DNA from 2 places in the Paenibacillus sp. YIM B09110 genome. Region 2 is predicted to be linked to the other one. Evidence: riboswitches for the same ligand, from Rfam matches in the RefSeq annotation. Region 2 holds a riboswitch; the other holds the start of a gene.

Region 1 (7,648 bases), on a different contig from region 2:
CGAAGGTAGCAGTGTACGAAACGGTGGGAACGCGAGGACGTACCGCCGAAGGCTGGAACGTTCATCAATACCACGGCAATTCGGAGTTCTATAGCGACTTCGGCATTTACAGCGTGAAGATTAACGTACCTGAGTCTTATACCGTAGCAGCTACAGGCTTCCAAACGAAGACGGCTGAGGGCAGCAACGGAAGAAAGTCGTATCAGTTCTACGCGGAAGACGTTCACGACTTCGCATGGTCGGCATCGCCCGACTTCGTCTTCGCGGAGGAAGCTTTCTCGGATAAAGGCGTGCCGGGCGTTCGCATTAAGCTGTACCTCGACCCGCTGCATGCCGATCTCCAGGAGCGTTACATGCATGCGGCCAAGTCCGCGCTCTCCAAGTACGCGCAGTGGTACGGCGAATATCCTTACAGCACGCTGTCGATTGTTGTCCCGCCAAAGGGCGGCAATGGCGCGGGCGGCATGGAATACCCGACGCTCGTCACCGCGTTCGCCGCCGAGAAGGCGAATCCCGGCTATGATCTCGAGCGTACCGTCGTTCATGAGATCGGCCACCAATATTGGTACGGCATGGTCGCCTCCAATGAATTCGAGGAAGCTTGGTTGGACGAGGGCTTCACCTCCTATGCCGAGGATATGGTCATGGAGTCCGCCTACGGACTTGAGCCGAACCTCAGGATTGAAGCGAGCTATATGACGGACCCTGCGCCGCTTAAGCAGCCGTCTTGGGCTTATAGCAGCCATAATCAATACGCGGAGAACGTCTATCTGCGAGCGAAGCTTGTCCTTGTCGGCATCCGGCATCAGGTCGGCGAGAAGACGATGGCGAAGATTATGCGGACCTATTTTCAAAAATACAAGTTCAAGCATCCTTCGACCGCCGACTTCCAGCGTGTTGTCGAGCAAGTCACGAAGACGAAGTGGCATGACTACTTCAGCGGGTACGTGTATGCGAACCAAATGTCCGACTACTCGGTCGAATCGATTCAAGTGAAGCCGACCGAACAGGACGGCCAGCAGCTCTACGAATCGACCGTGCTCGTGAAGCGGAACGGCGGTGTAAGCGGTCAAATCCCGATCACGCTGCAGTTCACGGACGGCGCGACGGTGACAAAGCTATGGGATGCCGACGACTCCCACGTCCAGCTTACGCAAGTGCATACGGCTCCTCTGCAATGGGCGATGATTGATTCCGAGCATTCGAACGTACTCGACAATAAGCTCATCAACAACTATATGCAGGCCGATCTTTCGGACAAGACGCGCATCCGGTGGGGCATCAGCGTATCGAAGCTGATCGAGGGACTGTTAGGTACGCTGAGCTGGTAAGTATAAGCGCGCAAGGAGCGATCGAATATGAAAATGTATATGAAGCAAGGTTGGCAGCTTGCGATCAAGCACTTCCACCTCATCATTCTGTTATTTCTGTATCAGTTGCTATGGGGCTTCTTCCTCTATCGATTTATCGATTCGGTCGTCTCGCCCTTGCTGCGCCGGTTTCCAGCTGCATACCCGTCTGATACAGCCGTTCATCTCTTCCTGACCGAGGCGCAGTTCCAACTGCTGAAGACCGACATCCTTACGCCTTATGTATGGATGCTGGGCGGCTTGTTCGCCATCCGCATGCTGCTGACTCCACTGTTCAATGCCGGACTGTTCTATTCGCTGCACCATTCTAGTACCCGAGGCGAAGGCGCTGCCGGCGGCGGCACTAAATTCGTAGAAGGAATTCGCAAAGCTTGGAAACCGGTCATGCTGCTTCACTGGGCGGAGGCCGTGTTAGCACTTGCTCCCGGTTTCTGGGTGCTGCCTCATGCGCTCGACGCATACCTGCAAGGCGGCTCGAACGTCGACCTGCTGCAATCCGTCCTTCCTGGCGCTGGACTATGGCTGTTCTGGGGCTTGCTGCTGCATCTGCTCTTCCTGGCCATGCAGCTTGGCGCTGCCTCAAAAGAAGGTATCCTCCACTCGCTCGGGCGCGCGATGAGGCATATCATCTCCTTCGCTGCCATCTCGCTAGTTATGTGGGCCATCGGAGCCGGATTAGGACTTCTCATCACCGGTGTATCGCTGCTATGGGCCGGACTATTCGCGCTTATTCTTCATCAAGGCTACAACTTGGTGCGAACGCTCGTCCGAGTATGGACCATCGCAGCCCAGTACGAATGCCTGCAATCCAAGTAGCTTCATCACTTTAGCCTGCTTTAGCTCAAAAACCCCCGAATCAACGCCTGTCCTATTATGGCGAATTCGGGGGTTTTTACGTTATCATCCTACTAATGACGGCGACAGCCTTTTTTGCTAGAAAGATGAGAATCCTCTCACCATTAGTACCTTCAGGTCATACTTTACATAATATCCACATAATTAATGAAATCGAGTATCGATTATTTAGTCCCTCGGTCCTAGTTGCGGCTTTATTATTACATGAAAAATGATTATACGAAGCAGTTTGTCAAAAGATTACATGAGAATTATTAGAATTTTGTTAGAAAGGCAGGAGATCAATAAAAAAAATAGAATAATTGTCAAGAGCAAAAACAAACTGCCTAATTTCCTAGCGGAAAACGGGGGAACCACTCTGGGTGAATTGATTCCGACGCCACGGCTATAAGTCATACCGCCTCTGTAGAAGAGGACATCATCGACTTGTTCGTAGCGCCTGAGGAATCATAGGGAACCTTCAACCGAACCCCACAGCTAACCTCGTCGGCACCGGAAGGAGTTTCACAATTGAAAAAGGTTACCGTAATGCTTTTGGGGCTTGCGCTCTTGCTCGCTTTTCAAGCGGGAAGTGTTTTCGCAGACTCCAAAATGAACGGATTTATCAATGATGTTATTGGTACTCCGTACAAAAGCGGTGGAACTACCGCGAAAGGCTTCGATTGCTCCGGCTTCACGAGCTATGTGTTCGCTAAGATGGGCATCGAACTTCCTCGCGTTTCCTCCGATCAAGCAACAGTTGGCACGAAGGTCGCTAAAGCTGACCTGATTGCCGGGGATCTTGTGTTCTTCGACACAAGCGGCGGCAACAACGGCGCAATCTCCCACGTCGGCATCTACATAGGGGACGGCAAGATTGTACACGCTTCGGTTAGCCGCGGCGTTGTAGTCGACAAAATCGATTCCTCTTACTACAAACCTCGTTATGTGACAGCACGTCGCATTCTTAGCGAGGAAGCATTTACAACTTACGCCGACGAAAAATAGTTTCACCCTTTAACAACAAAGCCGCAGGCTGTTCGTCCACTCGTGACAACAGTCTGCGGCTTTGTTATTTTTGTACTTTCTATCTATTACCCGCAGCATCGCGCCGCTGTGATTGCCCTCTACCCAGCACAAGCATTGCGCCCAGTACGAACAGCATGATCAGAACTAGTATGCTGACGTACCAGAGCGTAACCCCTCCGTCATACCGATCCATGAACCAGCCGGTAACGCGAGGGAAGATTGCCCCGCCAAGCCCGCCGCATGCCACGAGCAAACTCGTCGTCCGCTCTGTCATACCTGGGATTAGCGCGTTCGCATAGACAAGCGCAATGCCGAATATGCCCGAGAAGAACAGCCCGCTTAAAGCGACGAAGAAGAGCATCCAGCTGAGCTGGCCCATGAGCGCCATTAACGCGAACACGATCGTTGCTCCGCCAGTAGCGATAAACAAATACTTCGCATACCCCATTTTCTCCGCCAGCGTGCCTGCAAATATACGTCCGAACACCATCGTTGCCCAGAACAGGCTGAGCGCTGCCGCAGCACTTGACTCATCTACCTGCGAGCGCTCAATGAGCAAGGACGGCAAGTAATTGGAGAAGCTCATCTCCATGCCTACGTAGATCATGAAGAACGCTGCCGACAGCAGCAAGAACGGAAGCGCGGTGCGCGGATAACCGAACAATCCGGTTCTTGCACCTGCAGCCCCCTGCTCTAGGCTGTTGCTCACCGCTGCTTTCGGCGGTTGGAAGCCGATCTGCTCGTCCAGCTTGCCGAAGGACATCGTTAGCCACAATACAAATGTAACGCCCGACAGCGCCGCAAGTATCGGGAATGATAACTGCCATACGTTCTGAGCGATCAAATAAGCGGCTGCAACCGGTATAATAAGTGCGCCGACGCCAAAGAACGTTTCCAGCCTGCTCATCGCCGAAGCCTTGCCCTTGGCAAGGTCGATGATCATCGCGCCGACGACCGCTTCCGTCATGCCGAAGCCGATCCCCGCGAGAGGAGCAACGGCCAGCATCCAGCCCCAAGGAAGAAGCAGGCTGTAAGCGGCCTCGCTTAAAGTAAGCGCGCCAAGCGCAATAAGCACCGCGCCCCGCTTGCCTATTCTCGCCGTAATGGAGGGAGCCAGTATGACACCGACCAGGAAGCCGAGAAATTGATTCATAATCCATTGTCCGCCGTCTTTGTAAGTGAGCCCATAATGATCAATCAGCTGCTCCAGTATCGATCCGCCTACCACATGCGCAATACCGATTACCAAGTAAGACAGACAGCCGATCCATATTAACTTCTTCATGCCGTAGTTCTCCTTATGTCCGCGCGCCTTCTGGCGCCTATCTGATATACTTAGTCATACGTATCCAACTCATTTGCTCCAACCGGGGGTTATAAGAAATTGAATAATTTAAACCATTCTTCTCATTATAAACGCTATCCAATTCAAATGACCATATGTCCGCTGGAAATACAGCACGCTGTCGAAATATGCAATTGGATTTACGAGCCTCCCTACGATGTCTATCACTGGCCAACTTGGGAGCAAATGCAAAAGGACGAAATCGAATTCGGCGATCCCGTCCTGCGTGCGCAGCAATATATAGCAATCGTTGATGATAATTCGAGACTGATCGGCTTCGCCCAGTTGTTCCCCATGACCGGCGTAACCAGGCTCGGACTCGGACTCCGCCCTGATCTGTGCAGCCGAGGGCTTGGTCCTTCCTTCGCTAAGCTAATTGCGCTGGAAGCGCGAAGAAGAATGCCTCAACATGAGATCGACTTGGAGGTGCTCGCTTGGAATAAGCGCGCTGTACGTGCCTACGAACAGGCAGGCTTCCGTATTACCGATACGTATGCCCGTTCTTCTCAGAACGGTTACGCTGAATGCCATTGCATGGTGTTCGAGCCCATCCAGAGCTAACAGCTCTGAATGCAATTATATCGCTTGCGTGCCATGCTCTATATCTATTACATCTGCGAATAAAATAAGTCCAGGTCCAACAAGCACCGATATCGTCCGAATCCATGCATGGGTATCAAGATCCGTATAAGCTCTCGATACAATCGATCTTCGATCCTCGTTCATCTGTACGATGTTCGGAACGAAGTACGGCCGCCAGCACCAGTTCGCGCCTCGGAATTGGTCCTCGCTCCGCCATGAGCCGTCAGACTCGCGAAAATAGTTCGCAGATAGCTGGATCCCGTCCTGATTGCACAAGTACACGCGGATATAGCTCGTATCCAGCTCCGGAAGAAGCCGCAGAGCCCAATCGTCATTACTTTCCGTAATGCCATCGGAGGTATCCACGATATGCGCGAGCTGCTTCGCAAGCTGCTCGGCCTTGACTTGCCAATCGCGCTCCGAGATGACGTGATGCAGCAGATGCCGCTCCAGCTCCTCGACAATAATTGGAGCGAAGCAATCGGGATCGCGGAAATCCGCCTCGGCCCTCGCGAACATGAACCCTTGCACATAACGCGCGCCTGCTCGAATTGCTCTAGCAAGATCCTCTCTCGTCTCAACGCCTTCCACGAGCAAGGAGGCGCCGATCAGCTCCGCCATATCTGAGAAGGAGCGAAGCACGCCGAAGTAGCCGTCATGCGTTGCGCTCTTCTTAATCATATGTATATCGATCTTCAGCAAGTTAGGCTGAATCTGCGCAATACGGTCGAAGCTGCTGAAACCGCTGCCTACATCATCAATTGCAATCTGACAGCCTTGCTCCCGATAGAGGTCTACAACGGTGCGAAGTACCTCCATTGAGCCTTGGAAGCTCTGCTCCGTAATCTCAATAACGACTTTCCGTGGGTCAATGCCGTATTTCTTAAGCAGAGACAACGTGAACAGCTCTCCGGATTGCTCATAACGATAAATCCAAGAAGGCTTTAAATTAATAAACAACATAGGAGGTTCATCCATTTGACCCAGCTTGGCAAAAGCCTGCTCGCGCAACAGCCGATCCACGAGAATATGCTCCTCATCGGACACTGTTTCATCGCTAAAGAAAGGCCCCAAGCTGCGAACAGAATCTCCTTTTACCGCTCTAGCCAGCACCTCATAGCCCATAATTCTCCGAGTATCCATCGCTATGATCGGCTGATAGTAGGCTGCTAGCTTTTCATCTTGTAGTCCTAGCGCTTTTGGCAGTGCTATTGTAGTGTGACCATCACTCATAGCGCTCTCCTTCATGTTACTCGCATGTTATATTATCTACCATATTAATGAGTATCATTGTAATTGAATCGACATTAAATGTAAAGAAGCGACATATTAACTGCCAATCCGACTATTTTGTCGAATGATACCTCTAATATATAGTAGCAATCTAACAACCATCGGAGAAAAGCTGACTTAGATCAGTCTAACTATGCGCGTAACCTGATTGCTCTGAGATACTTCTATAATATGATGCTTGCTGTTGTAAGTAATGACGCCTTCGGCAACCTTAATTTCTGGATTTTCGCCCAGTCCGAAAAACACATCGTCAGCCAGCGCTTCCATTACCTCATGACGGTCATCCTCATGTAGGGCTTCCCATTCCTCGGTTTCCATCTCAAAAAACGTGTAGCTATTCTCAATCTCTGCCACAGCCTCCGTCAACTCTTTTAAAATATCCGCATATTCTCTTGCATGTCTAACTCCCATGTTCATTACCTGCCTTCTATTATTATTGTCGTTTTGCTCTGCATGTCTTCGACGGGCTTTCAAATCGCGAATGCATATGGACTTATACTCTTATTTTACATCATTTCGACAATATTAAACGTCATCCGCCCCAAATCGTTTCGTTTACTCTAATCTCAGCCCCCCTATTTGTCGATAATAATAGAAAGTAGACAAGCGTAAGCGCTAGAATATTTAATTCGAATACGTACTGGACGGGGTGTATGATGAAAAATTCAACAATTATAGGTATTGTACTAGGTCTTGTCGCTGTTTTGGGAGGTATGGTGCTTAAAGGCGCGCACTTATCGTCTCTGGCCAATCCGGCCGCATTCGCCATCATCATACTAGGAACCATTGCATCGGTTATGATTGCCTTCCCGATGTCTGAGCTCGGCAAAGTAGGCAAACTCTTCAAAATGGTTTTTACCGATCAAAAGCTTATGCAACGCGATCAATTGATCGCTAACTTTATGGAATGGGCATCGATTACGCGCCGCGAGGGCTTGCTTGCGCTGGAAGCGAAGGTCGACGATATCGAGGATCCGTTCCTGCGGAACGGCATGCGTATGATTATCGACGGCAACGACCAGGATTTCGTTCGCGACGTCTTGCTTGAAGACATTTCCGCTACCGAGGATCGCCACAAGGCAGGCGCGCTCATCTTTACACAAGCAGGCACATATGCCCCTACACTCGGGGTACTCGGCGCCGTTGTCGGTCTCGTTGCGGCACTTGCCGACATGAGTGACATGGAGAAGCTGGC
Region 2 (7,648 bases):
GCGAATGTATAGATTGGTTCGCAGAGCATCCGCCGCTCGGTGAGTTCGTAATCGTTATTGCAGGTTTAAGCGAATCTGAGGCGAGTGAACAAGAAGCAGAAGGCGCTTGGTGGTCTGAACTTGATATTGCCGCGCATGTTGCGCATTATGAGAGAGACATGGATCGCAAGGAAGCGATTAAGAGAGCGGCTGTCGATCGCGGCTTGCCGAAGCGGGATGTCTATAACGAGGTTAATCGCTAGAATCGGGACTGTGGATAAGTGGACAAAAAAAGACCTTCCTGGCCGGGTTCTAGCGCAGGAAGGCATCAAGGAGTATAAAAAGGTTAGAATTAACATGTGGATATAAATGATTATAACCTATTTTTTTTATTTTGTCACAGGAGAAGGCATTTCTGATAAACAAATATGGCAAACTATTTTTCCTTTGAAGTAAGATACGTTCTCTGCATTGCCACAGAAGATACATGCAGGCTCGTATTTCTTCAACATGATGCGCTCTCCGTCCACGTAAATCTCTAGCGCATCCTTCTCTCCGATTCCTAGCGTACGGCGCAATTCAATCGGAATAACAACTCGTCCCAATTCGTCCACTTTACGGACAATCCCTGTTGATTTCATCATGATCTATCAATCCCTCTCTTAGATAAATTGTTTCGCCATCGTTCGACATGTTTCTTAGGTTTATGTCTATAATAATACCAACGATTCCCAAAATAGTCAACCTAAAAATTTACTATAAATATCCGTAATTACGGGCATTTGACTACGAAATGGGGGCATACTACTCTGTAATAGAATACAACAGCTTCGACAATTTGGAAACTATTAAACGACACTATTCGACATTAATTCGACATTATGTGTCGAAAATATGAACGAAGGAGATGATCATAAAATGAGAGAGCCGCTTCAGGAAGAGAAGGTATTCAAGGATCCCGTACACCATTATATATACGTACAAGACCAAACGATTTGGGACCTTATTAACACCAAAGAATTTCAGCGTTTGCGCCGAATTCGGCAATTAGGGACGTCCTACTTAACATTCCATGGCGCAGAGCACAGCCGTTTCTCCCATTCGCTGGGCGTATATGAAATTACGAGAAAAATTATTTCACAGTTCGAACGCAATAGCTTCCATGACTGGCCGAAGGAGGAGCGGCTCGTATCATTATGCGCGGCGCTGCTTCATGATGTCGGTCACGGTCCGTTCTCCCATTCGCTTGAAGAGGTATTCGATACCGATCATGAGGAATGGACGTGCAAAATTATACTCGAGGATACGGAAATCAATCGAGTGCTGCGAGCCGTATCCGAAGATTTTCCGAGCCATGTCGCTGCCGTCATTCAGAAAAAATATCCAAAGCCGATTGTTGTCAGCTTGATATCAAGTCAAATGGATGCGGATCGAATGGATTATTTGCTCCGAGATGCTTATTTTACGGGAGTAAACTACGGAAATTTTGATTTGGAGCGCATTTTGCGTGTGATGCGGCCTTACAAAGGGCAAATTGTGGTTAAGGAAAGCGGCATGCATGCGGTGGAACATTATTTGATGTCGCGTTACCAGATGTATTGGCAGATTTACTTCCATCCGGTTACGAGGAGCTCGGAAATCATTTTGAGGCAAATTTTCCGCCGGGCGAAGGAACTGTACGAGAAGGGTTATTCCTTCTTATGGATGCCAGAATCGGTCAAGCGGCTGCTCGATAATACGATGGCCGTCAGCGATTATTTGAAGCTGGATGAAGCGCTTGCGCAGACGGCATTCATGCAATGGGCCGAAGAGGACGATTCACTGCTGGCCGACCTATGCGACCGCTTCCTGAATCGTCGATTATACAAGTACATAACGATCAATGATCCTGAGCCTACTTTATTAGAAGAAATACGTTTGCTGTTCCTCTCGATCGGCATGAATCCGGAGTACCATATGGAGCTCGATTTCCCATTCGATCTGCCTTACGACGTTTATCGTCCCGACAGACAAGAGGGAGAAAAGAAAGAAAAAGCGCCGATTTTGTTGCTGGATCATCAGGACGAAATAAGTGAAATATCGGCTAAATCCGACATTGTTAGATCGATCACCGGCTTGCATCAGGGACAGTATCATTTGTATTTTCCAGAGGAGCCGCTAAGGATGAATATTTCGCGGATTAGTCCTCATCTGAAACAACTATTTCAGCTTAATGAAGGAGTATAACATCAACATGACATACTTATTTGATACGCATACCCATCTAGACTCACATAAGTTCGACGAGGACCGTACAGAGGTAATTGAGCGAGCGAGAGAAGCGGGCGTTGATCTGCTGCTCAATATCGGTTTTAACAGGGAGACGATCCCTACAACGATTGCACTTGCGGAAGCTTATGACTTTATCTACGCAGCAGTTGGCTGGCACCCTGTCGACAGCATCGATATGACGCCAGACGACTTGGAATGGATCGAACGGCTATGCGATCATCCGAAAGTTGTCGCAATCGGCGAGATAGGCCTTGATTACCATTGGGACACTTCTCCTAAGGATGTGCAGCATCGTGTATTCCGGGAGCAGATTAGACTGGCTCGAAAGGTGAAGAAGCCGATCGTCATCCACAATCGGGATGCGCATGAGGATATCATTACGATCTTGCGCGAGGAGAATGCTGCAGAGGTTGGAGGCGTCATGCACTGCTATTCCGGCAGTTGGGAGACGGCCAAAGCCTGCCTCGATATGAACTTCTATATCTCGTTCGGGGGACCGGTTACATTCCAAAATGCACGTGTGCCAAAAGAGGTGCTGAAGCAAGTTCCAATGGACCGATTATTGATCGAAACGGACGCCCCTTATTTGACCCCTCACCCGTTCCGAGGGAAGAGAAATGAGTCCGCTTACGTCTCTCTTGTCGCCCAGTCGGCAGCCGAGCTATTGGGCAAATCCGTGGAAGAAATAGCCAAAATCACGACCGAAAACGGTAAAAAATGTTTTGGTATTGTTTAAAAACGGTAGGAAACGAGAGATCCAATGACCTTTTGGGCGATAAAACTGGATTTTGTTCAAGAAATCTATAAACTTTTCCGACTTTAACCAGCTTTTTCGCTTAAATCGTCTTTTATCGCTTCTTTACAACAGACCGTCCGTGAAGGTATGATTCATTTCAGAGTTATTACTTTTTGTATTGGATTTCCAGTTTGCGCTTAATCTCCGGAAGGAGAACGGGGGACCCAAGTGCGGGTATTTGAAGGACCGCGCTTTGATCTTTTCAGGGGTGAATTTCGAAGCCATTGCCATGAGCATTGCGATTTCGAATAGGGCAGCTCTCTTGCCCGAATCCGACAGCTAACCTCGTAAGCGTTCATAGAGAGCGATCAACCTCGTGCACCCATTTTTATGATATCTCGTGTAGACACCCGAGAAGCCACGATACAGATCCTCTGTCGACGGCTTCTTTTTATTTTCGAATAATCGGGAAATCGTCGTCATAGGGTTAGTCATGGAGGTGAGAGGATCGAGAAAAGAAGTAGAATTACTGGATTGCGTGCTCGCACGCCAATATACTATAGTCGCGTCAGTTGTAATCATGCGTAACACTTGGCGGCGGGGCTATGAAGGAGGACCGATGAAATGGGCACAATCCAGGTAAAGGACACCCATGGGAAACGATCATCCAGCATGTCTTTCGCAATGCGATGGAAGCATGAAAATTTGCGTTTGATACTACTCAGTGCTATTATCTCAATCGCTATGACTTTCATGTTACTGGTGTTGTTGTACGGAACGGCTGTCAAAAGCGTCTCCGTAGTAGTGAATGGACAAGAAACCGTTGTAGAAACAAAGCAATGGGTCCTGCAACGCCTACTGGATGAACAAGCTATTACGATTGGCGAGCATGACGAGGTTTCGGTGCCTCTGAATGCAGCCATTAAAGACGGCGATCGCGTTGAAATTAATCATGCGGTGGCGGTCAATGTAACGGCGGATGGCAAGACATCAACGGTGTACACGACAGAAGGAACTGTGCAAGCGGCGATCGAGCAATTAAATATTTCTGTTCGTAATCATGATAAAGTAGTACCGTCGCTTAACTCATCTGTCGAAGAGGATATGTCGGTAACCGTTGTACGCGTCGATACGAAAGTATCGGAGAGCGAGCGGGCGATGCCATTCTCTATCGTGAAGAAAGAAGATCCGACGCTGGAGGTCGGCAAGGAGAAGCTGATCCAGACCGGGAAGCAAGGTCTTATCGTTGAGCATATTCAGAAGCAGTACGAGGATGGCGTGCTTGTTTCTAAGCAAATGGTCAGCAAAGTAATCGAGACCGCTGCAGTCGATCAAGTCGTGGCAGTCGGTACGAAGAAGCCTGAACCGAAGGTAACCGTGCTCTCTAACAGTAGTCCTACTGTGGAGACGTTGACGAAGAACGGTGTAACGCTTAAGGCGAAGAGCATCTTGAAGAACGTCACGTTAACTGCGTATTCTGCAGGCGTGGAATCGACGGGCAAGGACGAGAGTCACCCGCAATACGGCATTACGGCGTCCGGAACGAAAGTGACGGAAGGAAGAACGATCGCGGTTGATCCGAAGGTAATCCCGATCGGCTGGTGGGTCTTCATCGAAGGCATCGGATTCCGCCGGGCAGAGGATACGGGAAGCGCAATAAAGGGCAATAAGATCGACGTGTATTTCGGCAGTCAGAAGACTGCGGAGAAGTTCGGACGCAAGAAGGGTTACACCGTGTACGTTATTGGACCGAACAAACCGTCATCCACTTAGTGCTTTATCGGCAGCTAACTGTTTATCATCATCTTATCGTAATGTACAATTAAATATGCCATCATAAGAAGAGGCTTAGCCTCTTCTTTTTGTAGTTTTATTGACGCAATTCAGGCAGCAATTGTTGCAGCTATTTAAAATATAGGAAAGTATAAAATTCACACTTATACTAGGCCTATATTTAACCGCGAAACGTTTGCTTATTGCCGCTTAGGATGGCGATAGCCGTTTACGCTTGAGTAAATGAGGAAGGGAATGATCTTAGTGATTAAGGAGATCATTGTCGTAGAGGGCAAGGATGATACTGTTGCGGTGAAGCGCGCTGTAGAAGCCGATACGATCGAGACGAACGGCTCGGCGATCGGCGATGATGTGCTGCGCCGTATAGCGCTGGCGAATGAACGCCGCGGCGTAATTATATTTACGGATCCCGATCATGCGGGGGAACGCATCCGTAAGATTGTGGCTAGGCATGCGCCGGGCTGCAAACATGCGTTCCTGCCGCAGGAGAAGGCGCTGTACAAGGGCGATATCGGCATTGAGAACGCAAGCCCCGAAGCTATTCGTCAGGCGCTCTCCGAGCTTCGAACGGAGACGACGGATACGGCTGGCGAGGTGACCTGGGAGCACTTAATGGAAGCGGGATTGATCGTGCATCCCGATGCGGCGAATCGCAGATTGCTGGTAGGCAAGCTGCTTGGCATTGGCTATGCGAACGGCAAGCAATTTTATAAGCGTTGTACAAGCTTCCGCATCTCGAAGACAGAGTTCGACGAAGCTATGCGCGAGATGGAACAGCAACTGGAGGGATAGCGATATGAACGGACAAGAAAATACCGCGGCGTCAGGCAGAGCGGCTATTGAAGTGGCAACACCGAAGCGGACGAAGGAAATTATTGCGAAGTACGGCTTCTCGTTCAAGAAGAGCTTAGGTCAGAACTTCCTGATCGATCAAAATATATTAAATAAGATTGTCGAGGCAGCAGAGCTCGACAAGACGAAGGGCGCGCTAGAGATTGGCCCGGGTATCGGTGCGCTCACGCAAAGGCTAGCCGCTTCTGCGGGTACTGTAACGGCAGTCGAGATCGACAACCGTCTTATTCCGATTCTGCGTGACGTATTGTCAGAAGAGACGAATACGGAGGTTATTCACGGCGATGTGCTGAAGCTGGATCTAAAGCAAGTATTTCAGGATCGCTTTAGCGATGTAAGCGGCGTTAGCGTCGTTGCTAACCTGCCTTATTACGTGACAACGCCGATTTTAATGAAGCTGCTCGAGGAGCGCCTGCCGCTGGAGCATATCGTCGTTATGATTCAGAAGGAGGTCGCCGATCGGATGGCTGCCAAGCCTGGCGGCAAGGAATATGGCAGCCTCAGCGTAGCCGTGCAATATTACTGCGTGCCGAAGGTCGTATGCATTGTGCCGCATACGGTATTCATTCCGCAGCCGAACGTCGATTCGGCGGTCATCAAGCTGTCGTTGCGCGAGAAGCCGGCTGTTGACGTGCCGGATGAGGATCATTTCTTCCGCGTCGTTCAAGCCAGCTTCGCACAGCGCCGCAAGACGCTGTTCAACAACTTGACCGCTTTCGTTGGCAAGGACAAGCGTGAGGCGCTGACGGCGCTGCTCACAGGTATTGGAATTGACCCAACGCGCCGCGGAGAGACGCTGTCCTTGGAGGAATTCGCAAGCGTTAGCCGCGCGATGCTGGAAGCGGGCTGGAGAGGCTAAGCCTCTCTCCTGATCTGTCGGCCTCAGCGCATAATAATACTCACCATTCGCCCTGTCTGCCCATAGGATAGACGAAGAGGTGATTTACCCATGAAGCAAGGGGACCTGGTCGTCCGCAAATCGTATGGCGGTGACGTGCTGTTCCGAGTTGAAGCTGTTCGAACACATCATGCCGTCCTGAAAGGCACGGACTACCGATTGCTTGCGGATGCGCCTATTCCCGATCTGTCGGTCGTTCGCGATCCGGAGTCGACAAGAGCGGTTCAGCAAGTTCGTATCAAAGTTAATGATTCGCTGCAGCGCATGCACAATCAGAGAGAACGCCAGGCGGTCGAGACCGTCGATAATATCCGGCTTGCAACGCAGGAGAGCCAGCCCTTCTTCGAAGTGCCCGGAAAGGTGCTGCACCTGGATGGGGACAACAACTACTTGAAGAAGAGCATGCAGCTTTATAACACGATGCATGTGCCCTCACATGGTCTGCACGTCCATGAATCTCAGATGGCTGACGTGCTGTACCGACTGCTTCCCCAAGTGAAGCCGGACATCGTCGTTATAACCGGCCATGACGGCGTGCTTAAAAATCGGATGCAAGAGGACCTATATAGTCTAGGCAGCTACAAAAACTCGCAAAATTTCGTAAATGCCGTTCGCGTCGCGCGGGAATACGAGAAGAACCGCGACGGCCTTGTTGTTATTGCCGGGGCATGCCAATCGCACTTCGAGGCGCTGCTGCAGGCAGGCTCGAACTTCGCAAGCTCTCCCGGCCGCATATTGATTCATGCGCTCGATCCGGTCTATATCGCGATCAAGGCGAGCTATACATCGATACGCGACACGGTTAATCTGTCCGATGTCATACACGGCACGATTAGCGGCATAGACGGCGTAGGCGGCATTGAGACATTAGGGCGTTTTCGCGTTGGCTTGCCGAAGCCCAAGATTACTTCTGTCGGAGCGACATTGAACCCATAATTTTTTTCTTCACGGCGATTTTTGAGGCATATTTCTGATGCGCAGCGTTTACGACAACTTCTTAATATGGATAAAACCAAATAATTTATGCATGGATTTTTAAAAAATGGGTGAAAACACCGTTGACAAGTAAATAATGAGGCTGATATAATATTTTGCTTTGTTTGACAAACCCTCTTTTT

The links. A riboswitch is a leader RNA that binds a small molecule or an ion and turns the genes downstream of it on or off. The one in region 2 is predicted to bind cyclic di-AMP.
Region 1: linked by a shared signal. The riboswitch ahead of V8F51_RS20475 (C40 family peptidase) and the one ahead of V8F51_RS24395 (ubiquitin-like domain-containing protein) in region 2 are both predicted to bind cyclic di-AMP.

Annotation. Positions count from the first base shown of each region.
Region 1 is NZ_JBANSP010000015.1:48,170-55,817, forward strand. It holds gene V8F51_RS20465 (M1 family metallopeptidase) at 1-1,331, shown strand, start outside; gene V8F51_RS20470 (hypothetical protein) at 1,359-2,186, shown strand; cyclic di-AMP (ydaO/yuaA leader) riboswitch at 2,539-2,732, shown strand; gene V8F51_RS20475 (C40 family peptidase) at 2,736-3,212, shown strand; gene V8F51_RS20480 (MFS transporter) at 3,292-4,518, opposite strand; gene V8F51_RS20485 (GNAT family N-acetyltransferase) at 4,666-5,139, shown strand; gene V8F51_RS20490 (EAL domain-containing protein) at 5,155-6,393, opposite strand; gene V8F51_RS20495 (hypothetical protein) at 6,571-6,864, opposite strand; gene motA (flagellar motor stator protein MotA) at 7,110-7,648, shown strand, end outside.
Region 2 is NZ_JBANSP010000022.1:8,295-15,942, forward strand. It holds gene rsmI (16S rRNA (cytidine(1402)-2'-O)-methyltransferase) at 1-242, shown strand, start outside; gene V8F51_RS24380 (AbrB/MazE/SpoVT family DNA-binding domain-containing protein) at 369-623, opposite strand; gene V8F51_RS24385 (HD domain-containing protein) at 898-2,205, shown strand; gene V8F51_RS24390 (TatD family hydrolase) at 2,213-2,986, shown strand; cyclic di-AMP (ydaO/yuaA leader) riboswitch at 3,171-3,356, shown strand; gene V8F51_RS24395 (ubiquitin-like domain-containing protein) at 3,611-4,759, shown strand; gene rnmV (ribonuclease M5) at 5,024-5,572, shown strand; gene rsmA (16S rRNA (adenine(1518)-N(6)/adenine(1519)-N(6))-dimethyltransferase RsmA) at 5,577-6,491, shown strand; gene yabG (sporulation peptidase YabG) at 6,582-7,466, shown strand.